DNA from 4 places in the Cytobacillus sp. BC1816 genome. Region 4 is predicted to be linked to each of the others. Evidence: a T-box and tRNA genes for the amino acid it is inferred to sense, from the RefSeq annotation. Region 4 holds a T-box; the other regions hold tRNA genes.

Region 1 (8,096 bases), 1.3 Mb from region 4:
CTGGTTTTAGAGGCTGCTGAAAAAGCTGGAAGAGACAAACTTAAACCAATCAAAGAAGAACTTCCGGAAGAAATAGATTATTTTAAAATCAAAGCCGTACTGGTAAAAGATGAACTGCTGAAACAAATATGACAGAGAAGCTCCTTATGGGGCTTCTTTTTTTAATGGATGCCATTTTACACCTCTCTTTCGGTTGTGTCCAAATTTGTCAAAAATCTATTAACACTTTTATCCCAAAAGCCGGTCTAAATTTCAGATAGGCTCGTATACATGTAGTACAAACTGTCTCAGGGGGGATTATGTATGTCTATAAATAAAAAAACGTCAATAGTGTCAGCTGTGCTGGTATCATCTGTTCTATTATCAGGCTGCGGATTGTTTGGAAGCCAGGGGAAGGAAAAAGTCGATCCGCCAAAAGCAGTATCTTATACTGATGAAGGCGAGAGTGTTGCCGAAGAAACAGCTGGAAAAGAAACAGCCGAAAATGAAGAGGGGGTTACGGCAAATCTTAAAACAGAGCTTTACTTGATTGATAAGAACGGGTATGTCGTTCCCCAGACTATTGACCTGCCAAAAACTAATTCAGTTGCAACACAGGCGTTAGAGTACCTGGTAGAAAACGGACCCGTTACAGAGCTTCTTCCTAATGATTTCCGTGCAGTCCTTCCGGCTGATACAAAAGTTTCTGTAAATATTAAAGATAAAGTTGCAACCGTCGATTTTTCAAAAGAATTTAAGGAATATGCTAAGGAAGATGAAAAGAATATTCTCCAATCAATTACTTGGACACTTACACAATTTGATTCCATTGATAAAGTTAAGCTGACATTAAACGGACATGAATTAAAGGAGATGCCTGTGAATGGCACTCCAGTCAGTTCGGCGTTGAGCAGAGCCAATGGAATAAACATGGATACAACGGAAGTAGTGGATATCACGAATACGAAGCCGATTACCGTTTATTATCTGGGCGGGGATGAAGAAAACTATTATTACGTGCCTGTCACCAAGCGTGTCAGCAATGATATCGACAATAAAGTTGAAGCGGTTGTATCCGAACTGATAAAAGGGCCGAACTATGCTTCCAATCTGGTGACAGACTTCCTTCCGGATGTAGAGCTGCTTGACGCTCCAAAAGTTGAAGAAGGAAAAGTCACATTAAACTTCAATGAAAATGTTTTCAGCAGCTTCGAAGAGAAAATGATTTCCAAGCACTTGCTGAATGCACTTGTCCTTTCACTGACAGAACAAAAGGGCATCGAAAGCGTGGCTGTCACAGTCGATGGCAAAGCAGAGATTGTCAATGAGGATGGCCAAAAACTATCTGAGCCTGTAACCCGCCCTGAAAATGTGAATACAGGAAGTTTTTAATAGTGCAGATTTTGTTATACTATATAGTAACAGGAAAAAGAGGTTGGCATTTAATGCCGCCTCTTCTTTGTTGGTAAAATGAAGGCATGCCAATGTACCTGGACAAAAACATACTTAGGGCGATGCCCTGGCTAAATAATTTTTTTAACATAAGCAAAAGAAGGGGGAATCAGCTTATGCGTGCAGATGGACGTGAACCGAAGCAGCTTAGGCCTATACATATTGAAACAGATTACTTAAAGCATCCTGAGGGCTCTGTCCTTATAACTGTGGGAGACACGAAGGTGATTTGCACAGCAAGTATCGATGAGAGGGTCCCTCCTTTTATGAGGGGACAGGGGAAAGGCTGGATAACAGCTGAATATTCCATGCTTCCAAGAGCAACCGAACAGAGAAATATCAGGGAATCTGCAAAAGGGAAAATCTCAGGGAGAACAATGGAAATCCAGCGTCTGATCGGCCGTGCTCTCCGTGCAGTGGTGGATCTTGAAGCACTTGGCGAAAGAACGGTTTGGCTTGATTGCGACGTAATCCAGGCGGATGGAGGGACCCGGACAGCATCCATTACAGGAGCCTTTGTCGCTATGTCACAGGCGATGGATAAACTTTACAGCAGCAAGAAGCTTACTCACTACCCAATCAATGATTTTCTTGCTGCCACAAGTGTGGGAATTCTTAAAAACAAGCAGACTGCAGTGGATTTGAATTATATTGAAGACTCCTCAGCGGAAGTAGATATGAATATCGTTATGACTGGCAGCGGTGAGTTTGTGGAGCTTCAGGGAACGGGTGAAGAAGCGACTTTTTCTTATACCCAGCTGCAGGAAATGCTGGGTGCTGCACAGGAAGGCATATCAGAGCTGTTTGAGTTTCAAAAGGCTGCGCTTGGAGTGAATATCACAGAAAGCATTCAAAGCAAAAGAGAAAAGCTGGAGGGGAGGTCATAGCATGCAGGAAGTGATTATCGCTACCAAAAATGCAGGCAAAGCCAGAGAGTTTGAACGGATGTTCAAACCTCTTGGGTATGAAGTTAAAACGCTGCTGGATTATCCTGATTTTCACGATGTAGAGGAAACAGGAAGCACGTTTGAAGAGAATGCCATTCTGAAAGCGGAAGCCGTTTCTGAAGCTTTTGGGAGAATGGTAATTGCCGATGATTCTGGATTGATCATTGATGCTCTAGGTGGAAAGCCAGGCATCTATTCCGCCCGCTATGCAGGAGAAGAAAAAAACGACCAGAAAAACATGGAAAAGGTTCTCGATGAGCTCGAAAGCACTCCGGATCATCAGCGGCAGGCGCGGTTCTATTGCGCTCTTGCAATCGCTGCACCCGGAAAAACTACTGTAACAGTTGCAGGGACTTGTGAAGGCCATATCTTAAGAGAAAAGAGAGGGACTAATGGATTCGGCTATGATCCTATTTTCTTTGCGGAAGAAAAAGATAAAGCAATGGCTGAATTAATGGCGGAGGAAAAAAGCCAGATCAGTCATAGGGCGAATGCTCTAAAACAGCTGGAGGCGCTGCTTCCCTCTTTCGTGGCCGGAGCTGAGTACTCATGAAGGTTCTGATAGTCAGTGATAGCCATGGGTTAACCTCTGAACTCAGCCAAATCCGCGAAATGCATCCTGATATGGATCTGATGATTCATTGCGGAGATTCTGAGCTTCAGGCAGATCATGAATCATTAAGAGGCTACGCTGCTGTAAGAGGAAATTGTGACTTTGAGGCAGCATTCCCGGAGGATAGAATAGAAGAAGCTGGAGAACTCCGCTTTTTTGTCACACACGGCCACAGATATTCAGTTAAGTCTACCTTAATGAATCTGTCATACAAAGCACGTGAAATGGAAGCAGATATCGTATGTTTTGGCCATTCACATGGTCTGGGAGCTGAAATGTCTAATGGGATATTATTTATTAACCCTGGGAGCATACGGCTGCCGAGAGGAAGAAAGGAAAAAACCTATGTCATACTGGAAGCCAGGGGAAAGGCTGTTACACTGGATGTGTATGACTTATCTAATGGGAAAATTCCTGAACTGACACAAAATTTTTCTCTGGTAAAAAGCGATTAATTTGAATATAATAACTGAGGGAAGCCAGTCTTCCCTCAATAATAAAAAAATATCTTACAAAGTGTTGACTTCTTAACATTTGTCTAATATAATAAATCTTGTCGTTGAGTTAATTAATCTCAATCAAGAAAAAATATTCAATACGTCCCAGTAGCTCAGCAGGATAGAGCAACGGCCTTCTAAGCCGTCGGTCGGGAGTTCGAATCTCTCCTGGGACGCCATTTACACATCTGGCAGCACTACATATCTTACCGAATTCTTACTCACCTTTTTGGTGAGTTTTTTTATTTTTAATTTAGTTTTAATGGCAGAAGTCTGCCAGCAGAGCCTTCAGTACTTAAATATTTTAGAATTTCTTAAATTTTCAAACCGCATTTCAGGTGTTATTTCCCTTAATAAAAAAATTATCTAAAATTTTTTTGTCCCAGAGAATGTGAATATATCAACAATGTAAGCGGATACACGAAAACAGACTAATCGAAATTATCAAATAATTCATAAAAAGGGTGTTGACGGCTGATAAAAATGGGCGTAAGATAGTCCTCAATATAAGAAATTCACACCTTTAAGTTAAATAGAATTATAACCTTCATCTCAGTGAAATCATTCTTGTAATAAGTATTTTGGGTTTTTTTTATTTAATAATTCAATGATTTAAAGCGTTAGTGTAATGAGATCAAAATCTCAGAATAGGAAAAGCGTAGAAGAGGATAAGTAGTTTTATGACAGGCATTCACAGAGAGCCGGACCTGCTGAAAACCGGTAATGCCCTCTTAAAATGAACTCACCTCTGAGCGCAGTCCTGAAAGATGTTCGATTAGGGGCTGCCGGGTGTTCTTCACCCGTTATCAAAACGGACAGCATGTGGCTGTTCATGAGTGCACGCACTATAAGCGTGAATCAGGGTGGTACCGTGGAACAGGTTATCAAAGCCTTTTCATCCCTTATACCTACAATCGATAGGTGTCTTTAGGGGTGGAAGGGCTTTTTATATTGGAGTAAAAAACATGAGGAGGTTATCAACAAATGCTGCAGGAAGCTGCCTTAACAGAAACAAAAACGGAGACACATCCTGTCACCGGTGCTGATCTGTTATTAAGAGCCTTGGAGAAAGAAAATGTTGAAGTGATTTTTGGTTATCCTGGAGGAGCTGTTCTTCCACTCTACGACAAACTGTATCATTCAAAGATTCTTCATGTGCTGCCGCGTCATGAACAGGGAGGAATTCATGCTGCTGAAGGGTATGCCCGTATATCTGGAAAGCCGGGTGTTGTAATTGCCACTTCAGGACCAGGAGCCACTAATATTGTTACCGGGCTTGCAGACGCAATGATGGATTCACTTCCGCTGATTGTTTTTACAGGCCAGGTGGCAACGGGAGTCATTGGATCAGACGCCTTTCAGGAGGCAGATATCCTGGGGATAACCACTCCAATTACAAAATACAATTATCAGGTCCGCAGCATTGAAGATATCCCGAGAATTATTAAAGAAGCTTTTTATATAGCTTCAACCGGCAGGCCAGGACCGGTACTGATCGATATCCCTAAAGACATTGCTGCGGGAGTTTCAGATCAGCCTGAGGAAGAAAAGGAAGTGAATCTGCCGGGATATCAGCCGACATTAAAACCAAATTACCTGCAAATAAGGAAATTAACTGAAGCGGTCAGCAGATCGAAAAAGCCTGTCATCCTGGCTGGTGCTGGCGTGCTTCATGGAAGAGCATCCAAAGAATTAAAAGAGTACGCAGAGCAGCAGCAGGTTCCTGTTATTCACACACTCCTGGGCCTCGGCGGGTTCCCCGCAGATCATCCATTATTTATCGGAATGGCAGGGATGCATGGCTGTTATACAGCCAATATGGGACTCACAGAATGTGACTTGCTGATAAATATTGGAGCCCGATTTGATGACAGACTAACAGGAAACTTACAGCATTTTGCACCACATGCAACAGTCGCCCATATTGATATTGATCCTGCTGAAATCGGCAAGAACGTTCCAACGTCCATTCCGATTGTGGCAGATGCAAAAGAAGCTCTTGAGCAGCTGATTCTGCAGGATGGAAAACCCCCGGCCCATAAAGAATGGATGGAAACCATCCTGAGGTGGCAGGAGGAATATCCATATTTCTATGATAAAGAATCTGGACGATTAAAGCCTCAGAAAGTCATGGAAATGCTCCATTCAAAAACGGAAGGGAATGCCATCGTCGTAACAGACGTAGGACAGCATCAAATGTGGGCAGCCCAATACTACCGCTTTAATAAGGCAGACAGATGGGTGACATCAGGAGGGCTTGGTACAATGGGGTTTGGTTTCCCCGCCAGCATCGGAGCTCAGCTGGCCGACCCGGAAGCATGCGTACTCGCTATTTGCGGAGACGGAGGGTTCCAGATGTCAACACAGGAGCTTGCCATTATACAGGAAATGAACCTGCCGGTGAAAATTATAATTTTTAATAATATGGCCCTTGGCATGGTTCGGCAATGGCAGGAGATATTTTATGAATCCCGTTTCTCTCACAGCAAAATTCCAGTACAGCCATCTTTCGTAAAATTGGCAGAAGCTTACGGAATAAAAGGATATGTCATTCAATCTGAAGAAGAAGCTGAAGAATTATTGGATGAAGTGCTTCATAACCGCGAACCAGTACTTATCGACTTCCGGGTGGATCCGGATGAAAACGTGTATCCGATGATTGCACCTGGAAAAGGACTTCATGAAATGGCAGGTGTAAAACCATGAAAAGAGTCATATGCCTGACTGTGATGAATCGGCCGGGTGTTCTAAACAGAATCACAAATTTATTTTCCAAAAGAAACTTTAATATTGAGAGCATTTCAGTTGGCCTGTCTGAACATGAAGGGATGTCGCGCATCACTTGTGTGGTCCATGTTGAGGACTCCAGTGCCAGTGAACAAATTACTAAACAGCTAAACAAGCAAATCGATGTGATAAAAGTGACTGATATCACGGATCAATCGATAGTGGCAAGGGAGCTCGCCCTCATTAAAGTTCAGGCGGTCCCTTATACAAGGAATGAAATATACTCCTTGATTGAACCCTTCAGAGCCTCTGTTATTGATGTCAGCAAGGATAGCATGACCGTTCAGATTACAGGTGAATCTGATAAAGTAGAAGCTTTCATTGAACTCATTAAACCTTATGGAATCAAAGAGCTTGCCCGGACGGGAACAACGGCATTCCCTAGAGGAACACAGCGTACTTCACAGCAGTCCAAATCATATTCCATTGTTTAATAAATCTAATACTAAAATATTATTTTAATCGGAGAGGGAGATAAAACATGGCAAAAATGTATTATAACGGAGATGCAAATGCAGCTTATTTAAACGGAAAGAAAGTAGCGGTCATCGGATACGGTTCTCAGGGACATGCGCATGCGTTAAACATGAGGGACAGCGGAGTTGAAGTTGTAATCGGTCTTAGAAAAGGAAAATCTTGGGAAAAAGCAGAAGAAGACGGCTTCCAGGTATATTCGGTCGCTGAGGCTGCTGCACAGTCTGATGTAGTGATGATCTTATTGCCGGATGAACTCCAGCCAAAAGTATACAAGGAAGAAATCGAACCAAATCTATCAACCCAGGCATTAATGTTTGCACATGGATTTAATATCCATTTTAATCAGATTGTGCCTCCAAAAGAGTGTGATGTACTGCTTGTAGCACCTAAAGGACCAGGCCATTTGGTCAGAAGAACATATGAACAGGATGCAGGTGTCCCAGCACTGTTTGCAGTCCATCAGGACGTAACGGGGGAAGCGAAGGAACTGGCCCTTGCTTACGCTAAAGCCATTGGATCTCTTCGCGCAGGTGCATTGGAAACAACGTTTAAAGAAGAAACCGAGACAGATCTGTTTGGCGAACAGGCAGTGCTATGCGGCGGGTTGACCTCTTTGGTGAAAGCAGGATTTGAAACTCTTACTGAAGCTGGCTATCAGCCGGAACTGGCATACTTCGAATGTCTTCATGAGCTAAAACTCATCGTTGACCTTATGTATGAAGGCGGTCTGGAAGGAATGCGCTATTCCATCTCAGATACTGCTCAATGGGGAGATTTTGTCAGCGGCCCGCGGGTGGTAGATGCAAGAGTGAAAGAAGAAATGAAGGCAGTTTTGAAAGATATCCAGGAAGGCAATTTTGCTAAAGGCTGGATTCTGGAAAACCAGGCAAATAGACCGGTATTCAATGCCGTAAATCAAAGAGAAAATGAGCATCCGATCGAACAGGTTGGAAGAGAGCTTCGCAAAATGATGCCGTTTGTCAATAGCAGCAAGAAGAAAGAAGTGGTCGTAAGTGCGAACAATTAAGATATTTGACACAACCTTAAGAGATGGGGAACAATCGGCCGGTGTAAACCTTAACTTCTCCGAAAAGTTAGAAATCGCAAGGCAGCTGGAGCGCTTGAATGTTGATATTATTGAAGCTGGTTTTCCTGCAGCGTCAAAAGGTGATTTTGCTTCTGTACAGAAAATTGCCCAGACGATTAAAAATTGCTCGGTCACAGGCCTGGCAAGAGCAGTTATCTCTGATATAGATGCCGCATGGGGAGCATTGAAGGACGGGGCTGAGCCAAGGATACATACATTCCTGGCAACCTCTCCGATTCACAGACAATATAAGTTAA
Region 2 (8,096 bases), 900 kb from region 4:
ATCGGCTGTACGGGAGGCCAGCATCGCTCGGTGGCGCTGACAGAATATATTGCTGACCACTTCAGCAAGGATTACCATACGGCAATCACGCACCGTGACATCGAGAGGAGAAAGGAAAACATCAAATGAACCGACAGCCAAGAATCGTCATCATCGGTGGAGGAACAGGGCTTCCTGTCCTCTTAAGGGGATTGAAACAATACCCTGTTGATATTACTGCCATTGTGACAGTTGCCGATGATGGCGGCAGTTCAGGAAGATTGAGAAATGATCTTCATATCCCGCCGCCCGGTGACATCCGAAATGTGCTGGCAGCTCTTTCAGACGTGGAGCCGCTTATTGAGGAGATGTTCCAGCACCGCTTTGCGACATCCAATGAGTTATCCGGGCATTCGCTTGGCAATTTAATTCTGGCGGCCATGACCTCGATTACAGGAAACTTTGTTCATGCAATTCAGGAGATGAGCAAGGTGTTAAACGTAAGGGGAAAGGTATTGCCGGCTGCCAACCAGAGTGTGGTCCTTCATGCCGAAATGGAAGACGGGACCATAGTATCGGGAGAATCAAAGATTCCTTATTCCGGCAAAAAAATTAAACGGGTATTTTTAACGCCTAAAAATATTAAAGCCCTGCCAGAATCACTGCAGGCAATCAGACAGGCTGATATGATCATCATAGGGCCAGGAAGCTTATATACCAGTATTCTTCCAAACCTGCTTGTCCCTAGACTGGGACGTGAAGTCTGTCATTCTAAAGCGAAAAAGGTGTATATATGCAATTTAATGACTCAGGCAGGAGAGACGCTCGATTATACGGCAAGTAATCATGTAAAAGCACTGTATGATCATATGGACTGTGCTTTTATCAATACCATTCTGGTAAACAATGAGGAAATTCCTGCCCATATTCAGGAGCGGTACAGCGAGGAAATGGCGAAGCCTGTTGTATATGATACAGGCGCTCTTACGGAACTGGGCCTTGAAATTATACACGGTGAAATTGTCAGCCACGAAGGCGGGATCATTCGCCATGATACAAAAGAAGTTGCCCAAATGCTATATAATTTACTTTTACATGAAACCAATAGGCGTTTTAACGCGTAATATACAGGTGTGAAAGGGCTTTTGCCGGTAAAAAATAAACTGTGCATACGTTTGCTCAGTGAAGAATATCTTTTTATATGCTACTGGCTTAGCGCTTTTGCGGATAGGGGGTGAAGGGATGTCTTTCGCTTCGGAAACGAAAAAAGAATTGACGAACCTGGAAATAAAAGACTGCTGCGGCAAAGCGGAATTGTCCGCCTTGATCAGGATGAATGGTTCACTTTCTTTTTCCAGCCGGAAATTGATTGTGGATATTCAGACGGAGAATGCAGCAATTGCAAGAAGGATTTACACTCTGATTAAAAGGAATTACAACGTTCAGGTCGAGCTCCTGGTCCGGAAAAAAATGCGGCTGAAAAAGAACAATGTTTATATTGTCAGGCTAACGGAACAGGCCAGCATGATTCTGGATGATCTTAAAATTTTAAGTGAGGGATTCGTATTTACACACGATATTTCCAAGGAGCTCATTAAAAAGAAATGCTGTAAGCGTTCTTATCTGCGCGGTGCATTCCTTGCCGGGGGATCGGTAAATAATCCGGAGACCTCCTCCTATCATCTGGAGATATTTTCACTTTACAAGGAGCATAATGACTCCCTGTGTGAACTGATGAATACGTTCGGGCTGAACAGCAAAACGCTTGAACGGAAAAAAGGCTATATCACGTATTTAAAGGAAGCCGAAAAAATTACGGAGTTCCTAAATATTATTGGTGCACACGCAGCTCTGCTCCGATTTGAAGACATCCGGATTGTCCGCGATATGCGAAACTCGGTCAATCGACTCGTAAATTGTGAAACAGCGAACTTAAACAAAACAATCGGAGCTGCGCTGCGCCAGGTGGAAAATATCCGGTTCATCGATCAAACTGTCGGACTTCAGGTTCTGCCTGACAAACTGCGGGAAATTGCTGAATTGCGTGTAGCTTACCAGGATGTCACTTTAAAAGAGCTTGGGGAAATGGTCTCAGGCGGGAATATCAGTAAATCGGGTATTAATCACAGATTAAGAAAAATAGATGAAATCGCTGAGAAACTCCGGGTGGGCGACACTATAGATGCTCACTGACAGAGGGATCAGCAGGGAGGAGATATACAATGGCGGAAAAACAGGTTGAGGTTAAGCTGAAAACAGGATTACAGGCACGTCCGGCTGCATTGTTCGTACAGGAGGCCAATCGGTTCTCATCCGATATATTTCTGGAGAAGGACGGTAAGAAGGTAAATGCCAAAAGCATAATGGGGCTGATGAGCCTGGCTGTAAGCTCAGGATCAGTCATTACCCTCAAGGCCGAAGGGAACGACGAAAACGAAGCTCTTGAGGCACTTGCGAACTATATTCAAAAGGAAAACTAAAACAACTCGCATCGGGAAGATGCGAGTTGTTTTTTTATTCTTTTTATTTATCTTTCTTCTCATCCAAAGAGTTTCTTGTAATGATTTGGTCAACCAAACCGTATTCAAGAGCTCTCTCAGCTGTCATAAAGTTATCGCGGTCAGTGTCTTTCGCAATGACTTCAAGCGGCTGTCCAGTGCGCTCTGAAAGAATTGTGTTTAGTTTTTCGCGAAGGAAAAGAATGCGCTTTGCAGCGATTTCGATTTCAGTCGCCTGTCCCTGGGCTCCGCCTAGCGGCTGATGAATCATGACTTCACTGTTTGGAAGGGCAAAACGCTTGCCTTTCTCACCAGCAGCAAGAAGAAAAGCACCCATGGATGCTGCCATTCCGATACAGATGGTTTGTACCTTTGGCTTGATGAATTGCATCGTATCATAAATAGCCATACCAGCCGTAATGCTTCCGCCTGGGCTATTAATGTAAATGGATATATCTTTTTCAGGGTTTTCAGCTTCAAGGAATAAAAGCTGGGCAACAATTGAGTTTGCCACATTGTCATCGATTGCGCTTCCCAGCATAATGATGCGGTCTTTTAAAAGGCGGGAGTAAATATCATAAGCGCGCTCCCCGCGGTTTGTTTGTTCAATAACTGTAGGGATTAGGTTCATTTTCCAATTCCTCCTTCAAGATAAGGTCATCACACAAGATGATCAAGCATGTTCTTCCAAGTAAAGAAAATTCTTTAACTCCTATGTATTATCATGATACACTGATGGTCAATTAAGGTCAAACAAATCGCATGGAAATCGTGTCTGATTCGTTCGACACTTTTTTCTGTGCTGTGCTATCTCATTCCATGATACCCATTGTTCCAATTTTTAAACAAAAAGGAGACTTGCAAAGTGAATAAACATATCATATAATTAGTTATCGTAGCGGCTGAGCGCTTGGTCAGCCAGCTATAAAAATACTGCCCTCGTGGTGCAACGGATAGCACGTGAGATTCCGGTTCTTAAGATGTGGGTTCGATTCCTGCCGAGGGCGCTGCCAAAACTCCTTGTCTGATTTGGACAGGGAGTTTTTACTTTTTTCGCTTTCCGTAAATAAATTCAGCTATGCGCACATAAAAAAATTTATCCGCAAGAAAATGGCCCTTATCCGCAAATAAGATTCATCTATCCGCACATAAATCTAAAAAACTTCCTAAATTTAAGCCTGAATTTCAAAAAAATCCTTAAAATCCGCAGTTTTCACCATGAAAAATGAATATTCTTCCCTCTTCCATGCATATTGTGAAGTATTCAGAAAGATGGAGAAGTGCCGGTGTGATTGTATTTGCCAAGATATTTCCATACAACATTTACCGGGAATATTGTAAAATGAGGACAGGGGGAATGTATGATGAATTTGAAAGCTGGGTTATGGCAGCAGCAGACAATGAAATTAACAATGACACAGGAGCTGACGCAGGCGATTGCCCTTCTGCAATACAGCACACAGGAGCTTTCTGCTTTTTTGGAAAGCAAGGCACTTGAAAATCCCCTTTTAAAAGTAGAGTCCGGTCAAGTCCAGACGATGGATCCACGTTATGACCGTGTCAAACCGACAAGAATAAAAGTCGAAAAAGATAAAATTAATTGGATTGAGCAGATTGGCTGCGGAAAGACGATGATGCTGGATGAATATTTGAAGTCGCAGCTTCATTTGAAATTAAACAAGGACGAACAAAAAGTAATTGAGCATCTTATTGAGAGCCTTGATGAAAACGGTTACTTGCGAGCAGACTTACAGACAGCCTCCAAGGCTCTCCAGATGCCTCTTGTAAATATGGAACAGATGCTTGAAGAATTGCAGGAACTCGAGCCTGCTGGTGTTGGCGCCAGGAATCTTCAGGAGTGCCTTTCCCTGCAGATTAAGAGATTGCCAGAGAGAAATGAACTGGCTGAAATCATTATAGATGAATACTTTACCTTTTTTGCGGAGAAGAAATGGAAAGAGATTGCCAGGCAGCTTGGTGTGGAGCTAAAAGAGATTCAGGAGGTATTCGACCTCGTGCAGACCTTGAATCCACGGCCGGCTTCATCCTTCCAAAGTGAGAAATCCGCATATATAACACCGGACGTGATAATTCAGTGGGATGGAAGCTCTTTTTCTGTAAGTGTTTTTGATGAAGTGCTTCCTAAAATCAGTTTTAATGAAGGTTATTATAAAAAGTTTGCGGCCTCTGGAGACCGGAATGTCAGCCGCTTTCTTCAGGAAAAGCAGCAGGATTATCAATGGATCATGAGGAGCATAGAGCAGAGAAAAGAGACTCTTGCGAATGTGACCCTTAAAATCGTTGAAAAACAGCAGGACTTTTTTATAAAAGGACCTTCACATCTGAAGCCGATGACCATGAAGGAAATATCAGATGAGCTCGATATTCATGAATCAACTGTCAGCCGTGCTGTCCGTGAAAAATATGCGCAAACGCCATATGGGACGTATGAGCTCAGGTCGTTCTTCTCAAGCACGATTAAAACTACATCCGATGAAAATACGTCTTCACAGCAGGTCAAGACGATTATTGGTAAAATGATAGAAAAGGAAAATAAGCAAAAGCCTTTATCCGATCAGGAGCTTGTGAAGCTGCTGAAGGAAGAAGAGGGGATGGTTGTCAGCAGAAGGACGATTGCAAAATATCGGGATCAGCTGGGCATCCCATCATCATCTAAACGGAAAAGGTATGACTGACAAAGGAGATTTGCTGATTGAAACAGCCAGAGGTCGTGTTTTATACACGCAGCAGATGCCCGCTGTGTGATAAAGCCAAGGATGTAATAATGGAATTAAAGAAAGAGTACGATTTTAACTTAATTGAGAAAGACATTGACGGGAGCGATGAACTGACAGAGAAGTATGGGCTCATGATCCCGGTTGTTGAAATTGATGGGGATGAAGTGCAGTTCGGGCATATTGATGTCATTACGCTAAGTGAAGCGCTTACAGAAAAAAACTGAGATTAATCAGTTGATTTCAATACTCACTCTTGCTATTATGAAAGAGAAGCAAGGGTGATTTTTTTTGTGGTAAGTGGGACATAATATGTCTATGCGGGACAAAAAATGACCACATATGATGAAGGAGCTTTCCGGATGTACTCACTAATTGATATTCAAAAAAGATTATTGCCTGATATGCTTGCGGTTATGCAGAAGCGCCATGGGATCCTTTATTATATAGGGCTGATGGAGCCGGTTGGAAGAAGGAGCCTTGCAGTAAGTTTGGGCCTGACGGAAAGAGTGCTGAGAAGTGAGGTTGAATTTTTAAAAGACCAGAACCTGATCCGCATTTCAAGTACGGGAATGAGCCTTTCTGCCGATGGCAAGGATTTGCTTGAAGCTCTTGAAGGAATAATGAGGGATATATCGGGTATAGCCGTAATGGAGCAGAAATTATCCCGAAAACTTGGCATTCGCCAGGCGATCATTGTTTCCGGAAACAGCGATGAATCTCCATGGGTGAAGCAGGAGCTTGGCAGGGCCACAGCGATGTGTATGAAATCAAGGCTCAAAGGCAAAAATATCATCGCAGTTACCGGCGGATCCACAATGGCAGCCGTAGCAGAGATGCTAACCCCTGATCTTGCTGAACGGGATTGGCTGTTTGTGCCGGCACGGGGCGGAATTGGGGAAGATGTTAAAAATCAGGCTAACACCATTTGTGCAAAAATGGCTGATCATACAGATTCCAGACACCGCGTCCTTTATGTACCGGACCAGGTGAGCAGGGAGATGTATGAAAGCATCATTAAAGAACCCAATATTAAAGAAGTAATCACTCAGATCAAATCTGCAAGCATGGTTTTACACGGGATTGGGGACGCTATTACAATGGCGGAACGCCGCAAAACCAGTGAAGAAGATTTTGTTAAAATCAAGCATGCCCAAGCAGTAGGAGAATCCTTTGGCTATTACTTCAATGAAGGCGGCGAGGTTGTACATAAGGTTCAGACCATCGGCCTTCAGCTGGATGACCTATCCCATATTGAACATGTCATTGCAGTGGCAGGCGGCTCATCAAAGGCAAAAGCCATTGCGGCATACATGAAACGGGCACCATCCTCTACCATTTTAGTGACAGATGAAGGTGCAGCAAAACAGTTGTTAAAAGGGTAATCCCTTTTCAAATATTTAAATCTACCTTTCTAAGGAGGAAATAATCATGGCAGTTAAAGTTGGTATTAACGGATTTGGAAGAATCGGGCGTGTTGTTTTCCGTGCCGCTCTTAAAAACCCTAACGTAGAGGTTGTTGCAGTAAATGACCTTACAGATGCAAACATGCTTGCACACCTTTTAAAATATGATTCCGTACACGGAACATTAAATGAAGAAGTAACAGTTGACGGCGATTATCTTGTTGTTGGCGGCCATAAAGTAAAAGTACTTGCTGAGCGCGATCCTGCTCAATTAGGATGGGGAGATCTTGGCGTAGAAGTAGTAGTAGAATCTACTGGCCGTTTCACAAAGCGTGCTGACGCTGCGAAACACCTTGAAGCTGGCGCGAAAAAAGTAATCATCTCAGCTCCTGCAACTGACGAAGACATCACAGTGGTTATGGGTGTTAACAATGATAAATATGACCCTGCAAACCACCATGTAATCTCTAACGCATCTTGTACAACAAACTGCTTGGCTCCATTTGCAAAAGTGCTGAACGACAGCTTTGGAATCAAGCACGGTATGATGACAACTGTTCACTCATACACAAATGACCAGCAAATCCTTGACTTGCCGCACAAAGACTACCGCCGTGCCCGTGCAGCAGCAGAAAACATCATCCCAACAACTACTGGCGCTGCAAAAGCAGTATCTCTAGTATTGCCTGAACTTAAAGGCAAATTGAACGGTGGAGCTATGCGTGTTCCAACTCCAAACGTTTCTCTTGTTGACCTTGTTGCTGAGCTTGACAAAGATGTAACAGCAGAAGAAGTAAACAGCGCTCTTAAAGCAGCTGCTGAAGGCGAACTAAAAGGCATCCTTGCATACAGCGAAGAGCCATTAGTATCTGGCGACTACAATGGTAACCCAGCTTCTTCTACAATTGATGCACTGTCTACAATGGTTATGGAAGGCAGCATGGTAAAAGTTATCTCTTGGTATGACAACGAGTCTGGTTATTCTAACCGTGTAGTTGACCTTGTTGACTACATCGCTCAAAAAGGACTTTAATAGATAAATCTTTACCAGAAAAATATTCGTTTTGCGAAGCATTCTCAAGGTGAATTTTTTCTCTAAAAAAATACCTCATCTTGTTGGATATTAAAATCGCTAACGTCTATAATGGATAAGGGTAAAAGGGGAGCAGGGAAACAATCCCTCTCCCTTTTGTTTTAAAGCAAAAAGTAAAAATATTTAACTGGATGGTGTTTAGCTCCGGAACCTGGAGGCTCAAGTTATTAGCCGCCGGGCAAGGCGCTTCCGCTTTTCTAGTAAGGAGGTCCTTTTGCTGTGAACAAAAAAAGCGTAAAAGATGTGGAGTTAAAAGGTAAGCGAGTTTTTTGCCGCGTTGATTTCAACGTACCTATGAAGGATGGACAGGTTACAGACGAAACCCGTATCCGTGCAGCTCTTCCAACAATTGAGTATTTGACTAACCAGGGTGCTAAAGTAATCT
Region 3 (8,096 bases), 1.4 Mb from region 4:
TTCCAGATACTCGTCCATCATTAAAGATAAACGCGTTGCAGAACCCGCCTGATCCTCAGCTCCTCCGGACAGTTCCTGCATGGTTGAAGCCACCTGCTGGCTGGCTGCCTTTACTTCATTTGCAGTAATATTCAGTTCTCCGCTTCTTTCTGTCACATACCCTGAAACCGCATTAATTTCCTGAATCATGGTCTGCAGTTTTATTTTCATGGAATTCATGGCTCTGCTAAGCTGTGCTACTTCATCATCACCCTCATATTCCACTGAATCCGCATTGAGGTTTCCTCCTGAAATCTCATTTGAGAATTGGACAATGGCATTTAGTTTTTTAGAAATTATACCTCCGATAAAAAGGATGGTTGTGATTCCCAGGATAGCAGAGATAATGATTGAAATACCAAGTACTATTAAAGTAAGGATAAGACCAGATTTAGCAGAAGACACAGCCTTTTGCTGATCCTCTTTCATCATGCTGCTAAGGGTATTTAATTTATCAACCGTTTCAGTAATAATATTATCTGCCTGCAGTTTCCCCAGCCTATATTCTCTTGCATGCTGCAGTTTCACTTCAGGTTCAATGACATCATGAAATAAACTGGTGATTTTTTGATCATTTTCATCGATTTGTCTAAAAAGGTCTTTTAATTTTGAATCGCTCAGTTCTGGAGAAATTTCCTCTTTCAATTTATTAAAATCCTCCGTCAGCTCATCAAATGTTTTTAAATGTTTGGGGTTGGAGTCAATGATAAAGTTTCCAATCGTACTCCCTTTATGATGAAAAGTGGCCGCTGATTCAGTAATCTTAATGGCCTTTTCCCCAGACTCCTTAACAATCTCCAGTTTTGAATTGGCAATTGTCAGCAAGAAGAAAGTAAGAACGGTGGAAACCGTGAATAGTCCAATGGTCACAAAAAGCGCAACCCCATATTTCTGGCCAAGCTTCAGGTTCTTCCACCACTTCGTGCTAGCCATTTTATTTAAATACTTGCCTATTTTAAACTTTTTTGACTTGGACGATTCTTTTCTTTCCTTCTTGCCAGGTATAAATTTTCTTACCCCTTTCAACATAACTTCCCCCTTTATGATTGAACCAGATGCGAACAATTGAACTAGTATATATCTAATTCTTTTTTACTATTCTTTCAATTCATTATAATAGAACAAAAAAGACATTTGAAGATTATTTTTCCAATTTTTTATTTTAGTACAGCTTTCCCTTCCCCTTTTCCCTTTAAGTTCTTACCTTTAAAAGCCTGATTTCTACACGTCAGCATCAGGTATGACATACTAATCGAACTAATCCCTTTTATCTGCGACAAAAATGATCTTCTTTAAATAAAATTTGAAACAGATTTTACATTAACCTTTCAACCCATATAATATATGAGCTAACAAGCAAGTTTTCTTTGTATAACAGAAATTTTTTAGTAGTATTACAGCAATTTCAGAGTTCGAAACCTTTACTTTTTCTGTAAATTAAACCTTCTATTTACACGAGAAAAGAAGTTTCCTTCATGTTAAAGTGGGTAAAGAAAGAAAGAGAATTTATGGGGGTCTTTAATAGAGGAGGACTTATGAAACAACGTGACTATTACTTCGACAACACGAAGTTTATCTTAATCTTCTTTGTCGTTTTCGGACATTTACTCCGCTCTTTTATTGAAGATAATGAAACAATCTATACTTTATATAAGGTAATCTACACGTTCCATATGCCTGCATTTATACTGGTATCCGGCTTTTTTGCAAAAGGCTTTTATAAAAAAGGCTATATAAAGAAAATTGCAAAAAAGCTCATACTGCCATATATTATTTTTCAGGTTATTTATTCGATCTTCTTTTATTTTTTATATAATAAAGGTACCTTTGAGTTGGATCCTTTTAACCCGCATTGGTCTTTATGGTTCCTGATCAGCATGTTTTGCTGGAATATCATGCTTCTATTCTTTGCAAAGTATAAAGCTGTATATTCCCTGGCAGCTGCTTTTATTATCGGGCTTGCTGTCGGATATGCCGATTGGATCTCAAATTATTTAAGTTTATCCAGAACATTTGTGTTCTTTCCTTTATTCCTATTGGGGTATTATTTAAAGAAGGAGCATTTTTATGCGCTATTCCAGCCAAAGTTCAGAATTAGTGCATTAGCTATTTTTGCTGTAGTTTTTATAGGTTTTTATCTCTATCCGGAAGTGGATTATAAGTGGCTGCTTGGCTCAAAGCCATATACTGAAATGGGGGCAGCTTCGATTGGGGCGGTCTTAACGAGATTGGGCTTTTATGTCCTAAGTTTAATTATGGTCTTTAGCTTCTTTGCTTTTGTTCCCCGCAAACAATATTTCTTTACTGATTTAGGGAAAAATACACTTTATGTCTATCTGCTTCACGGATTCTTTGTACGAGTATTCAGGGAAAGTGATGTACAGGGCTTTTTCAGCAAACCGGAAAACTTCCTGCTGCTTGCCGGAATATCGCTGCTGCTGACTTTGCTTCTCTCAAGCAAACTGATTACTTCATTTGCCCAGCCTATTATAGAACTGAAAACATCACAGCTAAAGAAGCTAAAAGATAAATCAAAGGCATATGCCAGATTTTACCGTAAAAAACTTACAAGCTAGGATAGAAACCGGTCAGGTATTACTGGCCGGTTTTTAATTTAGGCATAACCATTGACCATTTTTGATTATGGGATTATAATAAGTAACTGTGTTATATTATTTTGTCTCAGTAGCTCAGCTGGATAGAGCGACAGCCTCCTAAGCTGTAGGTCGTGAGTTCGAATCTCGCCTGGGACGCTACAAAAGAAAAGCGCAAAACCCTTTTATATGAAGGGTTTTGCTTTTTTTATTTTATTCAATTTGAGTAGTCATAAACCTTTGAATTCCAAGTTTGGGGTCGGTTTGGGGTCGGAACGAAATTTTTTCCTAATTAACTGCTCCAGGCCGCTTAATTTCTACAGTTATATTTGGCTTTATCTTTAGTGCAGAATACTTCTCACTTAATTCTCCATTGCTTAAATGAGAATATTTCCTTAAACTTTTTATTTTTCTTCCAATTCCTATGGGATCTGTTTCTAAGATTTTTAATTCCTCAAGAATTTTCTCGAATTCATTTTTAAGTTCTTCACCAATCAAGCGCTCTAATTTTCTTGTTGATTCTTTATCAATTATGGAAGCGGATGGCTGAGTTTCTAATATTGAAACTGAAATAGACGCGTTTAAGTTTACTATTTCATTATTGACTACCTCAATTTTCCCGTGATAATTGATAGGGTGTAAGGTAATTTTATACTTTTCATTTTCTGCATTCTCAGAGATAAGTACTCCAGTTTTCTCTAATTTATCAGAAGGTATCGTTAAGGTTAAATCCCCTAAGAAAGCATTTTTGTTAGTGAATAATTTTATGTAGAAGGTTTTGATTAAAGAAATAGAACCAACCATTTTATCATCCCTGAATAATGCTACTGCTTCTATAAAAGGTGCTTCACCTTTAATATTTTTTATAATAGGCAGCGTAGGATCAATGCCACTCTCATATAATGCGGAAACAAAGTCATGCAAGTTAGAGTTTATTAACATTTCTTTTTTCTCATGTTTGTCCAGTAACTGATACATATAGGAACCCATTTCAGGAAACTCTTCATATTCTTTACTATTTATCGTTTCCTCCGATTTGTCTGTGATCGCTAAGAATATGAGGGGATTTATGCTGGTGTCTCTTAGCATCGTATCAAGAAATGAAAATATCCCTTCCTCAGCCATTTTTTTATCAAATAAGATGGTTCTTAATTGTCCAGAGGAAATGTCATGACTTGTTTGCTGCTCCAGCCTTTGTCGAATTTCTTTACTGGTAGAACCCTCAGCAGAAATGGTAGTACTTGTCTTTCCCTGTGAACCGTCAAATTGCAAAAGACTTATTGTGCCTTTGTAAGTCTCATCATCCAGTAAGTCAAAACCAAGAATAGTTGAAATACCCTGCATCTCGATTATTTTGCTTGGAGGGACACATGAAGTACAGATAAGGGTACAAACAAAAATAAAGAATCTTAATTTCATTATTTCAACTCCCCTTATGAACGACCAACGATTTTTGATTTAATGGTAATGATGCCATATAAAACTACAGGGTATACAAACCATAAATAAAATCCAATTTGAGCAACTTTATCTATAAAATAATCATTATCAACTCTTTTGGTGATAAAAAAACTGCAGATAAAAATGATAATTGAAATTATCCATATTCCATATTTCTGCTTTATGCGAAAAATCTGTTTAACACCATTGGAAGATAAAAATAACGATATACACAAGTTAGGAAAAATTACGATTATCCATATTGAAACTACTAAAAATTCAAAGCGCTCAATAAACGGAAAACGCATAGTACTGATAATGCTGACAAATGGCCAGATATTTACCTCTAATTCTTTTGAGCTAAAAAACAATATAGAGAAAATGGTAATGATTAAAACAAGAAATGTTGTAAACCATATTGCCAGTTGACTATATAAGTGAACTTTATTTTTCTCCTTGAAAAATGGAAAAAGAAAAAGTAACGCCTCGAAGCCCAACATTGTATAGCTACTTTTGTAGACTCCATTCATAATTTCAGTCGGACTAGTCGATAAAATGGGTAATATTCTATCGAGATTTAAACTTTGAAGAGGTTGATACAATACGAATAACATCCATATGACAATAATAAAAGATAAAAAACAAATACCAGCAACAACTCTGAATCCGCCAGACACACCATAAATTGTTATCAAAACTAATGATAGAACACCGACCCATTCATAGAGACCTTCATAACCCCACGTAAGTGATAGTTCAACATAACTTATGGTGATTGAATAATGAACTGCCATAAAGTAAACGACAATTACGACATTAATGAGGCTGCCAAAAATACGTCCAAATAAATTTTCATGTATTTCAAATAGCGTACGATTTTCATTCTGTTTAAGTATGGATATCATTATCCAAGTTATAAAGCTAATAGCTATACCAGACAGTAAAACCGAAATCCAGGCATCTTTCTTAGATTCTAAATACACGATCCTTGGAGCTCCAAGGATACCCATACCAAATTGAGATGTGTGTATAATAAAAAAGGCCATAAAGGCATTGACAATGGCATTTGACTTCATTTTCCACCTCAAATTTCATGTGAATTTGAACTTTTTATTACCTCTCCCTTATTCGAATTGTATCTTTTGTGCGATTGACTACAGGGCGTTTGGTATAAAAATGGTGGGGGAGCCGAAATAGAAAGTATTTTAAATCCTCCTTTCTGAACGGATATAATGGCGCAAGATAGGGCTTATTTAAAGACGTAAGCTTTAACAAATGAACCATTAGTATACAAACACTAATCATAATCCCATTCAAACCCCATAAACCAGCCAAAATAATACATGGAAATCTTGCTATTCGAATCGCAGTACCCATTTCATAAATAGGAGCCAGAAAAGCCCCTAGTGCACTGAAGGCAACTATAATAATTAAAATATTACTTGTTAAACCTGCCTCAACTGTAGCTTGGCCTACAACAATTCCTCCAACAATCCCCATTGTTTGACCTACTTTAGAAGGGAGTCGTGCACCAGCTTCTCTAAGTAATTCAATTAATAATTCAAGTAAAAGAGCTTCTAATAAAGGTGGAAAAGGAACTTGTGAGCGCGATTGTCCTATTATAATCAACAATTTAGAAGGTATCAGTTCAAAATGATAGGTCATTGTAGCTACATAGAATGCAGTTAAAAATAAAGATACTATCATAGCAAAAATTCGAGTAAATCGTATAAATGTACTTAGCGACCATCTTAAATAGATATCTTCTGTTGATTCAAAGAACGAAAAAAAGTTAGCTGGCCCAATAATAGCTACTGGACTGCCATCCATAAATACACCAATTCTTCCGTTCAAAATCGAGTAAATAAATCGATCGGGTAATTCTGTTAATAGAAGCTGCGGAAAAAATGTATAGTGATCGTCTTCTAGGCATTGCGCTAAAACTGAACTGTCATTAATATTATCTGGTTTTATTTTTTCTAATCTTTCTTTAAGGTTATTTAGTGTTTCATCATTTGCTATATCTTTTATATATACGATTCTTACTTCCTTCTTAACACGTTCCCCAATTGTTAAGCTATCAGTACACAAATTATAATCATTAAGGTTTTGCCTGATAATCTTGATATTTGATGATAATGACTCTGTAAAGGATATCTTAGGTCCATATACTAATGATTCTGTTTCTGCCTTCTCAATTGATCTTTCAAGAGTATTATTGCAATTTACCATAAAACCTTTTTTCTCATTTAAGAAATAAATATAAGAAAATCCTTTTAAAAGAGATGAGATGAACTCATTCTTTTCGATTTCAGTTTTTATTTCCTCAATTGGTATGTTATTAACCAAATAAGTGTAATTTAAGTGTTTTTCTGGAATTGTTTGCATGTATTTAATAACATATTCATTTAGGACTTCCTGATTAATTAAATTCTTCATAAAAACGATTTGAATAGTTTGCCTTCCCAATTCCATTTTTCTACACATCAAATCTGGCGAGTCATTAAGCACGGTTCTTATTTCCTGATAATCTAGGAAGTCATTTTTGCTTTTCATTTGTGACCTACCCTTTAATCATTTCTTTTAGTTTTTGTTTCTGGGAAGAATTTATACGCAACATTGAAACTTGGGTTAAAACATTGATATTATTTGAAATTTTTCACAAATTAGACACAAGGACTTTTCTCCTATTAGCTGAATTGTTTAGCTGAAGGGAGGGATAAAATTGAAAACCAAAAATAACATTAATCCGCATTGCCATGTTTGTATGGAAGAATTTATGGTGGGTGTAGATGTAGTAATGGATGGTACCTTTAAAGGGATCATACATGCAGATTGTAATTATCTGCCGCCGGGTGAGATTGAAGATAGAGGGAAATTTGAGGCTGTTGTCAAGAGGAACCAAAAGTGGTTTAGCCAATTTAATCATGTTATAAGGCACTGAAATTAACGCCCCTCTCGATTGAGAAGGGCCTTTATATTTATACTTCTTTTGCTAATTCACTTCTATTTGGAGCAAGTGGCGGCTGTTCTAACCATTTATTCTTAACCATAAGATCAAACCATTTCTTTGTAACCATGAGATTTTTGAGAATTGTGGCTTCATAAGTAGTTACAAGGTCTGTTCGCATAGCCGAAGCTAGTCCTGCCCCATGGTAGTTTTGAGAAGCTTGATATAGGAATCCTATGTGATACAGCATTAGCTTATCGGAGAAAGGAGAATCCGTTGAAGTTGTCACTTCTGTTTCCCAAGATTTCGGAACGGGTAAATTATCTCCTTGCATGATCTTTGAAAATGTTTTTATTTGGGCATCAGCTGTTTTCTCTGAATCGGTTAAAAACTTCCTAACATCTTTCGATTGAGCAACTTGACTGAAAGCGATAGAAAGGGTTTTAGCCATAATGCTTTTTTTAAGATTTAATGAAATGCTAATGATTTCTGTAGAGGCTAATTTTCTGCCCTTTCCGAAATATCCATCAGTAAAATCTTGGCTTGTTACATATTCAGGGTTTTTAGCAGGATAAAACAAAGGATCTCTTTGGAAGTTTCCTTTCTCAAGCAATAACTCAATTGTTCGATGATACATTATTTTTGCATCGGTATCACAAGAATCATAAAAGTCCCTTAAGTCTTTTCTAACGGAAACACCTAATGCAGTGCTGTGTCCTAGCAATCCATGTAACGTCATGATATGTAAATAATTCAAGCAAAAAATATCAGTGAACAATCTTTGTTTGCCTTCATAGAGGTCAGATTCAGTAAATCCTATTGGTATTGGGAACCCCTCTTTCTCCAAAAAGGTTACGACTTGATTCTTCTGTTTTTCAAATGTATTAATAGCATCCTCAAAAATGTTTTTTATTGTTTCATCGTCAATAATAGTGACCATATATCGATTTACCACGTCTACCAATGTACCATTCACATATTCTCCCCATAGTGTACCTATCTCGGAAGATGTGAGTTTTAATTTATTCTCTTCCACAAAATCACCTCATGTATCAAATACTTATCCTATTTAT
Region 4 (8,096 bases):
CCTACACCAAGAATGACAAGAGCTGCAATCACATGAGGCAGGTAGGCAATTACACCTGTCGCCAATGTTACGAGGAAGTCAAGGCCAAGGATATTAAGAGCCTGCACCACAAACAACAGGACAATAATCACTTCTGCAATATAGCCAATCAGCTGGGAGAAGCTTAAACCATTGCCTGCTGCAGCAGACTTGTTTAATCCCATACCGGAGAAGTAAGAATTCAAGCCGATGCGTTCGAGTAAACTGGAGACGAATTTGCGGACCCATTTTCCGAGCCAAACGCCAATTAGCACGAAGAATATAGCTACAGCAATATTCGGCAGCATCGTCAGGACGTCATTCAGCATGGCAATGGCAGGTCCGGAAATGCCTTCAATATCCAATCTCTCGAGAGCGGCAATGACTGTTGGGATCAGAATAAGCACAAACACAACTGTGCCAATTACAGATGCCAGGCTTGTCCCTTCAAACAATCGGTTTAAGCCAAGTCTTGCGGTTAGTTTTTCACTTCCAATAGCCTGCAGGAAATTCGTTACAATATCGCGGACGATTTTTGCAACAAACCACCCGACAAATAATATCAGGGCTGCTGCAAGAAGCTTAGGCAAAAAGGCAAGGATGCTTTCAAGCATGCCGGTGAACGGTCCGGCAATTCCATTCAGGTTTAGAGCTCCCAATACAGCCGGCAGGAATACCAGCAATGTCAGGTAGAAAACAATTTTAGCTGCGTTATCAATAACATTGGCAGGCTGCTCTTTATTGTCTGTTAAATTCCATTTGCTCAGCTTTTCATGAACTTTGAGCGTTCTGCCGCTCTTTCTGATCAGCAGGCTGAGTCCAGTGGCGATCAGCCATGCGAATAATAGAATTAGAGCTGCTTTTAAAATGCTCGGCACTGCTGCCATGATGGAGGAGAACATGCCCACAAGCGGTGCAGCGATAATATCGAGGTCCAATATATTGAAGAACAAGATAAACACGAACACTAAAAGCAGATAGTAAATAATCTTGCTGATTATTTTCTCAGATGAATATTTTCTATTTGCTTTATCAGGGAATACTCTGTCATCAAGGCTGGTTTTGCGCAGGCCTTTTAAAAGGGCTTTTTCGATTGCTTTTGCGATAATCCAGCCAACTAATAATACTAATAGTGCTAATAATAAATCAGGCAGTTTGGCCAAAAGGTAATCAAATCCGCCCCAGTACCGATTATTGTCCAATATTGTCACTCCTTAAAAGAATTTGTAGAATGCATACTTTCATATACCCACTGCTTTTAGGAGTAAACAGTCTTCTTTAAATAGTCCTTTATGAAGGAGAATATCGTAAAGAATCCTGCGCTAATTCGGACAGTAGGAGGTGAATTCTGGTCAAATGAGTCCGAACCCGGTGCAACAGCCTTTAAAGAAAAAAGACTTTGGAGTGGATCTCCAAAGTCTCCTCAAAATAATTTTTGCCGTAAAAACTCCTTACGTGCTAAAACGATTCTTTGCTGCTTTTTTAAATGAGAACTGCGGAATGCTTATTCCAATCAGGATCAGCACGATTCCGAAAGTCTGTGTTTCTGAAATTCTTTCGCCAAGAATCAGCATGGCAGCAGCAACAGCGGCCGGGAGTTCGGCAGAACCTACAATCGTGGCAAGACCTGAATCTAAATGAGGTGAACCGATTGCAAAGAATACAATTGGGAAAATAGCGCCGAATAATGCCATCAGCAGCCCGAATTTCCACAGGCCCTCTAGCTGTATGCCACCGCTTATTATGACGGGGCCTGAAACAGCTGCAACCAGAAGAAGACCGCCAAATGTGATGAAGATGCTCCTCTGGATGGTTGGAATTCCTTTACCTGCCTTGCCGCTCGCAAAAATGAATACGGCAAATGTAACAGCAGATAATAAGCCATAGATCAGTCCATCAGCTTTAATAGGATGTGACCCGGAATTAATCAGGTTGCTTGCAAATACAGTCCCTATAATAAGCAAGATCGAAGAAATGACTTTTGCTTTGCTGGGCATCTTTCTTTCATATAGGGCTTCTAAAAGAATTCCTATCCAGGTGAACTGAAATAAGAGGACAACAGCGGTGGAGGCCGGATTCCGATCAAGGCTCATTCCATATAGAATGCCTGTTAAACTAAGGGAGGCACCGGTCAATAATAAAGCTGCTGTTTGTTTAAGGGTGATTTTCATTCTTTTGATAAATGGGAAAGAAAGCAACAGCAAAAGGAGCCCAAATAAATATTGGCTTCCAGTCAATTCAGGAACAGAGTGGCCGGCTTGGAGTCCGAGCTTCACAATGGATGCCAGAATGCCATAACTGCATGCGCCCAGAAAAATAAATAATGAATATTTTAAGTTTGCCATTATGGATACTCCTTTCAGAAGATGATATCAGGCAATCAGGTCAATCATAACATCTCAGTGAGCCTTTAAGGGAACGGTTTTTTTCTTCACAAAAATAAGAGCCAGTGATTTTTCTCACTGACTCTTTCTTTATTATCGATTATTCTCCTAAGTAGGCATTTAACATCCAAATATGCGTATCCAATTTCTCCATAAGACCGATGGCAAAGTCGCCTGTCACTTGATCTCCCTGCTCCTCAGCAAGCTGGGCTAAAGAAATTAATTGTTCTTTAATATGTCTATAATCGGAAGCAAGAGCAGCAACCATATCTTCTGCTTTCTTTTCCCCATTGGACTCTTCAAGAGTAGTGATGCTTAAGAACTCCTTTAATGTCGCTGCCGGTGAGCCGCCGATTGCAAGCAGGCGTTCAGCTGACTCATCCACAACTTCCGCTGCTTCATTATATAATTCTTCGAACTTTTCATGAAGGGTAAAGAAGAGTGGGCCTTTTACAAACCAGTGGTAGCGGTGCAATTTAGTATAAAGAACACTCCAGTTTGCGATTTGTACATTTAATGCTGCATGTAATTTTTCCATTGTTATATTCCCCCTAAATCATTTATATATTTATTATAACAAATACTAAATTAAAATCAATACTTATTTATAATAATTATAAATAAGGTAAATTCAAAATCCACAGTATAACCATGGCTGATTATGGTAAAGTGATATAGTACCGCTTAATTGGCAAGACATAAAGGTTAGTGAGGATTTTTAATGGAATATCTCTTATTTATTGCGCTCGGAGCGCTTATTAGTGTGCTCTCTGGTTTTTTTGGGGTAGGCGGGGGATTCATTCTTACTCCGACACTCATGCTGTTTGGCTTTTCTCCGGTAGAAGCAATCACCACGAGTTTGCTTTTTTCAATTGGCACCTCTCTTTCAGGCATTTTCGCTCATATCAGGATGAAGAATATATGGCTTAAGCAAGGGCTGATTCTTGGACTAAGCGGCATGGCAGCTACTCAGGCCGCCCACCCATTTGTGCTGTTTCTTGAGGAAAAGGGCTGGGATACGTGGGCAGTTCCTTTGTTTTATATCATTCTGCTGTCTTATTTTGCTTTGGGCATGTTAAAAAGAGGGAGAAAATCAACCAGTGCCGTTCTGCCTTCTGAACTTTCTCCATCCATTGTGAAAATGGTGCTGATTGGATTTTTTGCAGGATTTGTTTCTACGACATTAGGTGTTGGCGGCGGCTTTATTATGGTGCCTTTATCGGTTGCCTATTTAGGGATGATGCCGAAGAAAGCAGTAGGGACCAGCTTGTTTGCTGTCATGTTAATCGTATCCGCAGGCTTCCTATCCTACGCTTCTACTGTCAGCATTGATTATTGGATTGGCATTTCACTCGTAACAGGAGGCCTGATAGGATCACAATTTGGAGCAAGGCTTACCTCCTATTTTGAAAACGAAGAGATCACCTATATGCTAGGAGCCTTATATATGGCTACAGTGGCAAGTGTGATTTTGAAATTAATACATTTGAATTATACCGGCCTAGTGCTGATGGCCATCTTTGTCGGCGGATTTTTAGTAAGAAGCCTTGTGAAAGTGCAGAAAGCAAATGCCCGCATAAAGGCAAAAAAGGAGAGACCATAATGGCCTCTCCTTTTACATTTGCCGGGGCACCTTCATGCCGAGTGTTTGCATGCCGTCGGAAAGAACAATTGTGACTGCTTTGACAAGGGCAAGTCTTGATTTGACGCCGTTATCCGTTTCCAATATTCTTACCTGTCCGTAGTATTTATTGAAGGCTTGAGCCACATCAATCAAATACTTAGCCAGGACAGAAGGGGAAAGCTGCATATAAGATTGTCTGATTTTTTCAGGATACTGATAGAGCAGCTTGATAATTTCCCAGCTATAAGAATCAGATAGCCCATTTTCAGCAGATGGGACATCGTCTGCCTTACGGAGCAGGGAATAGGCCCGGGCATTGGTGTATTGCAGATAGGGTCCTGTTTCTCCTTCAAATGTCAGCATATCTTCAAGTGAAAATTCAATATTATTCATGCGGTCATTTTTCAGATCATGAAACAGAATAGCCCCGATGCCGACTGCTTCAGCGACTTCACCTTTGTTTTCCAAGCCGGGATTTTTAGCTTCGATATTATTCTTTGCGAGAAGGATTGCTTCATTCAGGACCTCCTCAAGAAGGATGACTCTGCCTTTTCGGGTAGACATCTTTTTTCCATCTTTTAAATAGAGGCCAAATGGGACGTGTGTCATATTATCCGCCCATTCATATCCCATCTTTTTGATAACGCTTTTAACCTGCCTGAAATGGATGCTCTGTTCCTGACCGACAATGTATAGGGAGTGATCAAACTGATAAGTTTCTTTTCTGTAAAAAGCTGCTGCGAGATCCCGTGTTGCATACAGGGTCGCTCCGTCGGATTTTTTTATCAGGCATGGAGGAAGGCCTTCGTCAGGCAGTTGAACCACCTCTGCACCCTCAGACTCAGCCAGCAGGTCTTTTGCCGTCAGCTCCTCTATGACGGGCTCCATTTTATCATTATAAAAGGCTTCGCCATTGTATGAGTCGAAATGAATGCCAAGCATATCATAAACCCGCTGGAATTCTTTCAATGATTCATCTCTGAACCAGCTCCACAGTGCCTGAACTTGCTCATTTCCGTTTTCAAGCTCTTTGAACCAGGAACGCGCTTCATCTTCAAGGGCTGAGTTAGCTTCTGCTTCTTCATGGAAGCGTATATAAAGGCTAAGCAGTTCCTTTATTGGATTTTCCTTCACTTTATCCGGGCTGCCCCACTTTTTATAAGCGGTGATCAGCTTGCCGAATTGTGTGCCCCAGTCGCCTAAGTGGTTGATTCTGACCGCTGTATAACCGCATTTTTCAGCTAGACTGCCTAGGGCGTTTCCAATGACTGTAGACCGCAAATGGCCCATGGAGAAGGGCTTTGCGATGTTTGGCGAAGAGAAATCAAGCACGGCTGTTTTGCCTGCGCCATCATTCAGCTGCCCATATTCCTTACCTTTGTTTAAGATTTTTTCCATTATGCCTGCACCGGCTGACTCTTTGGAAAAGAAGATATTAATGTAAGGACCAGCAGCCTCAGCTTTTTCGATATGCGGTCCCTGAATCAGGCATGCTGTCTCTTCAGCAATGGAGGCAGGTGATTTCCTGAATGCTTTGGCGAGTGTAAAACAAGGAAAAGCAAGATCGCCATGTGCCGGATTCTTTGGCGCTTCAATTAAGTCTGCAATTGCTTCGTCAGAAAGCTGCCCATTCAGCACTGAAGCCAGCTGAGCTGTGAAAATAGCTTTGAAATTGATCATATTACACCTCCTGGAAAATAAAAAAGCCCGTCTCTATAAAAATATAGAGACGAGCTGAATCTGCCCGCGGTACCACTCTGATTGTCCAAAGGACCTCTTGCGAAAGGACGTTTCCTAATATTTGAACGCATTCCTTATGAGGTTTGGTAACGGGACTCCTAACCCGGCATAGCCTACTTTCCATTCAGCTATGCATCTCCGAAGTGCGCTTCGCAAAAAGGTTTTCCGACAGGCTTGCACCGCCCCTGTCTCGCTTTTAGGAAAGAGCCCTTTGCTACTCTCTTCATCATAGACACTAAATATATTAATGTTATTATACGCTGTTGGAATTATTTTGCAACATAATTTGAATCTGTTGAAAACATATAAGTTCTATGATGGTAGCGAATGCTGAAAATCAGTCCCATCGCCATCATGTTTCCCATAAGCGAGCTTCCGCCGTAGCTGATAAACGGAAGCGGAATGCCGGTGATTGGCAGTACCTGAATAGTCATACCGATATTTTGAAATACATGGAACGTGATCATACTGATGACCCCGACGCAAATATAGGTATTAAAAGGGTCGGTCGTCTCCAAGCCGGTTTTAGTTAAGTGATAGATGAGCAGAAAGAAAAGGCTGATTACTACACTGGCACCAAAGAAGCCGTACTCCTCGCCAATGACACTAAAAATAAAATCAGTATGGGCATCAGGCACATACACCTGTCTGTCAGTAAACCCTTTACCGGATATTAATCCTGAGCCGATTGCGAGCATGGAGTTGTACAGCTGCATTCCTGCTCCCTGCTTGTGATTAACCGGGTCAAGCCAGGAATAAATTCTGCTGAACTGATAGGGGTCTATCCCAAGGTACTTCTCCAAAATCTCCGGTGCTATGATGACCAGATATAGAACGGTTCCTGCAAAGGCGCCCAGGATCCCATAAATCGGAACAAGGATTTTCCAGGTGATTCCGGAAACCAGGATGATTCCTGTTAATATGGCGATGATGACAAGGGCGGTACCCAGGTCTTCAATAATAATCAATCCTAATGGGGGCAATGTGGCTGCCCCTAATTTGATTAGAAGGAAAAAGTCCGTGCCTGCGGTCTTTGCCTGAAATTTCAGATGGTGGTCAGCGATGATTTTGCTGAGGGCAATGATAAGGAATACCTTAACAAACTCAGAAGGCTGCACAGAACCAAGTCCAGGAATGATATACCACAATGTAGCCCCTTTGCGCTCTGGTGCAATGCTATCCGGTGCAATGAATAACCCGACAAGCAATAGGATGCCTAAACCGTACAGCGGCCAAGTAAGCCTTCTGATTTGCTCGCTGTCAAAATACATGACAATTGCCACAATGATAGCTCCGACAACATAATTTTTTATTTGTGAGACGACAAAATTCCCTTCATATTGATTGGAGGATTGTCCGCTGTAAATAGCGATGCAGCTGATGAGGAAAAATAGCAGCAGAAGAAAGCATAACGTCCAATCGAATCGGTCTGAGAATCTATTATTCTTGTTCATTTGTATACACCTGGTTTCTTTACCTTTTTTTACATTTTTATCCTAACAAAGAAAAATAACCCTTACAATGGAGAACAGATTACATTTTTTCTCTGCATGTAGTTAGACGAATGAATCAGCATGATGGTTTCCTGTATTTTCAAAAAATCCGGGAATGATGCAATTTAAAATTTTTTCTCATCGGCAAGATATTTTCAGCTATTTTTGCTACAATAAGAGAATAAAATACTGGATATTTAACAGGCAGTTTCAAAAGAAGCTGTCTTTTTACTAATTTGTGAAGGCGCTTGCGCTATTCTTATCTGTCTAGCCCAGTGCTTTTCTTTGAAAACACCACTTTGGGTAACGGTTCGGAGGTTTCGCCATTGAAAAGAAGGAATCATGCTATTCGTGATCTCATCTACATCCATCTTAATGAACAGGATCAGTATGTGATGACTTATGGAATTGAGTTTGCAGAGTTTGCCCATACTCTCTCAGATTCTATTAATAATCTGCTTTTGTTAAAGCATCGTTTTGAGCATGGGGACTTTAATACCCACACGATGTTTGATTATGTGTCAAGGGACAAGCTGGGCAGGCTGGTTGAGGATGATGTATATGGCTATGGCGATTTTTGCTGGATTGATTTCGAGGAAGAGGAAGCGGTGAATGAGCTTCCCGGCCAGACAATTGCTGAGCTCCTTTATCTCGGCCATGTCAAGGAACATCTTAAGCCGCCTTTTTACAATTATCTGAGCAATCGCTATGTGTACCTTGCCCATGATGATGGCTGGTTTAACCGCACATATTATCGCGATCTGAACGATTTTTACCGCATGCTTGGGGAAGTAATCCCCGGTAAAATGGGACAGATGAAAGTCGAAAAAACGCTCC

Evidence for each region. A T-box is a leader RNA that pairs with one kind of tRNA and senses whether it is charged. The one in region 4 lies ahead of argS (arginine--tRNA ligase), so its partner is inferred to be a tRNA-Arg.
Region 1: it encodes a tRNA-Arg, which carries the amino acid that the T-box ahead of argS (arginine--tRNA ligase) is inferred to sense. The anticodon was not compared.
Region 2: it encodes a tRNA-Arg, which carries the amino acid that the T-box ahead of argS (arginine--tRNA ligase) is inferred to sense. The anticodon was not compared.
Region 3: it encodes a tRNA-Arg, which carries the amino acid that the T-box ahead of argS (arginine--tRNA ligase) is inferred to sense. The anticodon was not compared.

What each region holds. Positions count from the first base shown of each region.
Region 1 covers NZ_CP195611.1:4,217,099-4,225,194, reverse strand. The annotation lists gene recQ (DNA helicase RecQ) at 1-132, shown strand, start outside; gene ACR42H_RS21505 (GerMN domain-containing protein) at 304-1,371, shown strand; gene rph (ribonuclease PH) at 1,548-2,318, shown strand; gene ACR42H_RS21495 (XTP/dITP diphosphatase) at 2,320-2,931, shown strand; gene ACR42H_RS21490 (metallophosphoesterase) at 2,928-3,446, shown strand; tRNA gene ACR42H_RS21485 (tRNA-Arg) at 3,591-3,667, shown strand; T-box leader at 4,139-4,394, shown strand; gene ilvB (acetolactate synthase large subunit) at 4,473-6,194, shown strand; gene ilvN (acetolactate synthase small subunit) at 6,191-6,709, shown strand; gene ilvC (ketol-acid reductoisomerase) at 6,757-7,779, shown strand; gene ACR42H_RS21465 (2-isopropylmalate synthase) at 7,766-8,096, shown strand, end outside.
Region 2 covers NZ_CP195611.1:4,656,743-4,664,838, reverse strand. The annotation lists gene rapZ (RNase adapter RapZ) at 1-129, shown strand, start outside; gene ACR42H_RS23710 (gluconeogenesis factor YvcK family protein) at 126-1,103, shown strand; gene whiA (DNA-binding protein WhiA) at 1,222-2,172, shown strand; gene ACR42H_RS23700 (HPr family phosphocarrier protein) at 2,202-2,459, shown strand; gene clpP (ATP-dependent Clp endopeptidase proteolytic subunit ClpP) at 2,503-3,108, opposite strand; tRNA gene ACR42H_RS23690 (tRNA-Arg) at 3,413-3,484, shown strand; gene rpoN (RNA polymerase factor sigma-54) at 3,842-5,173, shown strand; gene ACR42H_RS23680 (glutaredoxin family protein) at 5,191-5,439, shown strand; gene ACR42H_RS23675 (sugar-binding transcriptional regulator) at 5,575-6,597, shown strand; gene gap (type I glyceraldehyde-3-phosphate dehydrogenase) at 6,644-7,651, shown strand; gene ACR42H_RS23665 (phosphoglycerate kinase) at 7,931-8,096, shown strand, end outside.
Region 3 covers NZ_CP195611.1:1,579,087-1,587,182, reverse strand. The annotation lists gene ACR42H_RS08400 (methyl-accepting chemotaxis protein) at 1-1,068, opposite strand, end outside; gene ACR42H_RS08395 (acyltransferase family protein) at 1,575-2,615, shown strand; tRNA gene ACR42H_RS08390 (tRNA-Arg) at 2,719-2,792, shown strand; gene ACR42H_RS08385 (Ger(x)C family spore germination protein) at 2,922-4,052, opposite strand; gene ACR42H_RS08380 (GerAB/ArcD/ProY family transporter) at 4,067-5,149, opposite strand; gene ACR42H_RS08375 (spore germination protein) at 5,187-6,629, opposite strand; gene ACR42H_RS08370 (hypothetical protein) at 6,799-7,017, shown strand; gene ACR42H_RS08365 (DUF3231 family protein) at 7,055-8,059, opposite strand.
Region 4 covers NZ_CP195611.1:215,229-223,324, forward strand. The annotation lists gene ACR42H_RS01195 (mechanosensitive ion channel) at 1-1,220, opposite strand, end outside; gene ACR42H_RS01200 (EamA family transporter) at 1,470-2,363, opposite strand; gene ACR42H_RS01205 (Dps family protein) at 2,503-2,940, opposite strand; gene ACR42H_RS01210 (sulfite exporter TauE/SafE family protein) at 3,124-4,005, shown strand; gene argS (arginine--tRNA ligase) at 4,018-5,703, opposite strand; T-box leader at 5,749-6,005, opposite strand; gene ACR42H_RS01220 (FtsW/RodA/SpoVE family cell cycle protein) at 6,036-7,220, opposite strand; gene ACR42H_RS01225 (hypothetical protein) at 7,586-8,096, shown strand, end outside.